DNA from 2 places in the Aneurinibacillus uraniidurans genome. Region 1 is predicted to be linked to the other one. Evidence: riboswitches for the same ligand, from Rfam matches in the RefSeq annotation. Region 1 holds a riboswitch; the other holds the start of a gene.
What was found. Region 1 has a riboswitch for lysine ahead of PO771_RS03645 (aspartate kinase). Riboswitches for the same ligand answer to the same signal wherever they lie in the genome.

Region 1 (2,481 bases):
GAAAGCTGCGGGGCTTATGCCATCACATGCCCAGTCAAAAGCAGAACACGCCGCATAGTACGATTCAGCACACCTTATACACCATAGCAAAAGGCCGGTCCAAGAGACCGGCCTTTTGCTATGAATCTTCGTTATTGTGCGGAATGTACAACTGCGCGTTCTACTACGTCAAGCCCAAATGACGTATGCAGGCTGCGAACGGCATTTTCCATTTGCTCAAGCGGTACAACACACGATACTTTGATCTCGGATGTCGATACCATTTTGATTTCAATGCCTGCCTCTGCCAGACAGCGGAACATCTGAGCCGCTACTCCCGGATTGGTAATCATACCTGCACCTACGATGGATACTTTAGCCAGTTCTTCTTCCGCGACCGCATAGCCAAAGTGCAGATTTTCTTTTTCACGCAACAAAATTTGCAGCGTCCGCTTTACTTCATCTCCACTTACTGAAAATGAAACATTCGTTGTATCTGCCTCGTACGCACTCTGAATGATCACGTCCACGTTAATATGCTCGTCAGCCAGTGTAGTAAAGAGCTTCGACATCGTATCCACCTGGACCGGCATGTCTGCCACTGTAATTTTCGCTACGTTTTTATCATGAGCGACTCCGCTAATAATCAGTCCTTGTTCCATATCTGCTTCCTCCTGTACTCGTGTTCCTTCTTCATGACCAAAACTAGAGCGTACTACAAGCGGTACCCCATATTGTTTAGCGCATTCAACCGCTCGCGGGTGCAGCACGCCAGCACCGAGTGTAGCTAATTCAAGCATCTCATCGTGTGAGATGGTTGTAAGCTTCCGTGCGGATGGTACGATGCGTGGATCAGCTGTATAGACACCATCAACATCAGTATAAATCTCACACAAATCAGCTTGTAATGCCCCAGCAAGTGCTACCGCTGTCGTATCCGAGCCACCGCGGCCGAGCGTTGTGATCTGTCCATCTTCGGTAACTCCCTGAAAGCCTGCAACAATCACAACGTTTCCAGCGGCCAGTGCAGCCTGCATCGCTGAAGGGTCGATGTGTGCAATGCGTGCCTTTGTATGTACGCTTTCTGTTGTAATCCCTGCCTGCCAGCCTGTCATCGAAACAGCAGGCTGACCTTCCGCCTGAAGCGCCATCGACAATAAGGCAATGGATACTTGCTCTCCAGTTGTCAAAAGCATATCCATTTCCCTGGCAGGTGGTTCTGCTGTAATCTGCTTCGCCATATCTACAAGCACATCCGTTGATTTCCCCATGGCAGATACAACTACAACGACATCATGTCCAGCGTTCCGCGTCTGAATGACGCGGCGTGCTACCGCCTGAATGCGTTCCACCGTTCCTACTGATGTACCACCGAATTTCTGTACGATCAAACCCATATTTCTCTCTCCTCTTTTCCTGAATATTCTCTCTATCCCGCATAAAATAAAAAGGACAGCAAACGAAAGGCATACGTGCCTTCGCTGCTGTCCTGTAAGTCCGTTCGGTAACTTCCAGCAATACGCTCACGTCCCTTTTCCCTGTGCGAGATAGTACTCCACCGAACGTCCGGGATGACAGTTCGGTGACAGTCCTGCATCTATTCGATACAGACCCAACAACAACGGCTGAGAAGCACGCTGTCATTTCGGCGAATTCCCCTTTCTTCTGCATTCTTCGGACTCTCAATCCTCCTGCAGGATACTTATGGTTTTCGCGCCTCTACCTCACCATTTAAGTGAGGCGTTACTTGAAATATTTAATTTATCAGTATACTATCACGATTCAAATTCAGAAGCAACCCTTTATTTGTCTATCGCTCCCTCTTCTGTGTCTGAAGCACCGCGCAAATGGGCAAGTATCGTCCGGGCCAACTTATCCCCAATGCCAAGTCCTCTATACTCATCAAGGCTCGCTTCTTTCATCTTTTTGACAGAACCAAAATGCTTCAGCAGCAGTTTCTTACGCTTATCTCCGATTCCCGGGATATCATCAAGCTGTGACTTGAACATCGTCTTGCCGCGTGTATTGCGATGAAATGTAATCGCAAAGCGGTGGACTTCATCCTGAATGCGCTGTAACAGGTGGAATTCGTTACTGTCCCGCTTCAATGCAACGGGTAGCGGCGGGTCTCCGACAAGCAGCTGGGACGTGCGGTGTCGGTCATCTTTAGCAAGTCCGCATACCGGAATATAGAGACCAAGTTCATTTTCCAGCACGTCAACAGCGGCCGAGATTTGGCCTTTACCGCCATCGACTACAATCAGGTCGGGCATCTGCAAATCTTCTTTCAGCACACGTGTATAACGGCGGCGAATCACTTCTTTCATGGACCCATAATCATCTGGGCCTACGACTGTTTTGACTTTATACTTGCGATATTCTTTTTTATCCGGCTTTCCATCCGTAAACACAACCATCGCAGAAACCGGATCAATTCCTTGAATATTAGAGTTATCAAACGCTTCGATTCGCTTCGGATATCCAATCCCAATCGCTTCCCCT
Region 2 (2,481 bases), 1.1 Mb from region 1:
GCAGGCGCATTTTTGCAGTTCTGGTTTACATCGACTCCACTTTGGGTACTCAGTTTGCTCGTTGCGCTCGTCATTATTTTTATTAATTTGCTACACGTAAAATATTATGGGGAAATGGAATTCTGGCTGGCTAGCATGAAGGTTGCAACGCTGCTTGTTTTTATCGCATTAGGTGGCGCGATGATGTTTGGCGCTTTTTCAGCGGAACCAGCTCCGTACTTCACACACTATACGGCACACGGTGGATTTTTCCCGCGGGGGATAAGCGGTGTATTTGCTTCGCTACTTGTCGTTATATTTTCGTATGGTGGGGCTGAATTGCTCGGTCTTACGATTGCGGAGACAAAAGATGCAGATAAGGTGCTTCCAAGAGTGATCAAAGGAATCGTCGGGCGAGTGGTTGTTTTTTATACATTGCCGCTGCTTGTTATTTGTGGTTTGATGCCATGGAATGAGATTGCCCAAAAGGGAAGTCCGTTCGTGCAGGTGTTATCGAGTGTTGGCCTTTCAAGTGCTGCACACATTATGAATTTCATTATGCTCACGGCTGTATTTTCAGCGGCTAATTCGGGTATGTATGCAACGTCACGGATGCTGTACTCGCTTGCAAAAGGGAAAGTGGCCCCGCAAGCGTTTCTTACATTATCCAAAAATGGGGTACCGATTTTAGGGCTGATTGTAAGCGCATGTTCGCTTTTTATTGGTGTATTTGTTGCGTATGCGGCACCGGAAAATGTGTTCAACTATTTGATGGGGATTCCAGGCTTTACCGTTATGCTTATCTGGATTAGTATTTGTGTGGCCCAGTTGAAACTACGTCCTTTATATCCGACACAGCCCAGTTTTAAAGTGGCACTGTTTCCATACACAACGTGGTTTGCGGTGCTGACGCTAGGTAGCATTTTTATAAGCATTGTATGTAATCCAGATAATTTTATCAGTACACTTATTTGTATCAGCATAGTAGTTATTTTATTTATTGGCGCTCGGTTTGGCGTGGTGAATACCCCGTCACGCTAAGTGTAGGATCGAAGGCAGCGTGATCATTGCAATTGGTATAAAAATAATATTGTTTCAGATTGTTTATTTATGTATAATACAAAATATCTATAAAATAACTGAATTATAATAAATCCTCATCATCATGGTGGGGTAGAGGTCGCGGCTTTTATGAGTAGGACAGACGAGATGGGAGAACATCGAAGACGCTGTGTGAAAGGAGAAGCTGCCGAAGTTTGCACGTGTATTCTCCAACGTGCGGATTGGGGCTGTTTCCGAATAGGGGCAGAACTGTCACCTTTTGCTGTCCGGCAAAAGGTGGGGTGCTATCTTCATGGAAGGTATGATGCGGGGAATAACGGATGCCGTAGGATATTTTCCTGCGGTATTTTTTATATCTCGTCCTTCTCGGCACATGGTAAACAATAGAGACACAAAAGGTGGGGTGCATGATGCAAGAAAGTGGACAACAGAAAGAAGGCTTGCGCCGGGGACTAAAAGCGCGTCACATGACGATGATCTCACTTGGTGGATCAATCGGAACCGGTCTGTTCCTAGCGAGTGGTGGGGCGATTCATAGTGCTGGGCCAGGGGGAGCGCTTGCTGCGTATATCGCAATTGGAATCATGGTATATTTCCTGATGACAAGCCTTGGAGAGATGGCGGCTTTTATGCCGGTATCTGGCTCGTTTAGCACGTACGCGACAAAGTTTGTGGACCCGGCACTTGGCTTTGCGCTTGGGTGGAACTACTGGTATAACTGGGCTATTACGATTGCGGCCGAGCTGTCAGCGGCTACGCTGATCGTGAAATTCTGGCTTCCGGAAACGTCATCTTTGATGTGGAGTGCGTTATTTCTTCTTCTTATGTTTGGCTTTAACTACTTATCGGTTAAAGGGTATGGGGAATCTGAATACTGGTTTGCCATTATTAAAGTCATAACGGTTATTGTCTTTATTATTATTGGTCTTCTGATGATTGTCGGAATTATCGGTGGAGAAGCGGTTGGGTTCCGCAATCTTACCATTGGCAATGCACCGTTTAACGGGGGCTTTATGGCGATGCTTGGCGTATTCATGGCCGCAGGTTTCTCGTTCCAGGGTACAGAGTTGTTAGGGATTGCAGCCGGTGAGAGCGAGGAGCCGGAGAAAAATGTACCGCTGGCGATTCGTCAAGTGTTCTGGCGTATTTTGCTGTTTTATGTATTTGCGATTATTGTCATTGGTTTATTGATTCCATACACAACAGAGAGTCTGGCAAGTGATAGTGTTATGACTAGTCCATTTACGCTCGTATTTGAGAAAGCGGGCCTGGCATTTGCTGCGTCTGTAATGAATGCTGTTATCTTGTCATCTGTGCTATCAGCAGGTAACTCCGGGATGTATGCGTCAACCCGGATGCTATGGGTGCTGGCGAAGGAAGGAAAAGCACCGAAGTTTCTGGCAAAGCTGGACAGTCGTGGCGTCCCGGTTGCGGCGCTGT

Region 2: another riboswitch for lysine. It lies ahead of PO771_RS08890 (amino acid permease); the one in region 1 lies ahead of PO771_RS03645 (aspartate kinase).

The regions. Positions count from the first base shown of each region.
Region 1 is NZ_CP116902.1:717,425-719,905, reverse strand. It holds gene PO771_RS03650 (biotin transporter BioY) at 1-58, shown strand, start outside; gene PO771_RS03645 (aspartate kinase) at 132-1,376, opposite strand; lysine riboswitch at 1,520-1,709, opposite strand; gene uvrC (excinuclease ABC subunit UvrC) at 1,782-2,481, opposite strand, start outside.
Region 2 is NZ_CP116902.1:1,768,700-1,771,180, forward strand. It holds gene PO771_RS08885 (amino acid permease) at 1-1,020, shown strand, start outside; lysine riboswitch at 1,146-1,336, shown strand; gene PO771_RS08890 (amino acid permease) at 1,449-2,481, shown strand, end outside.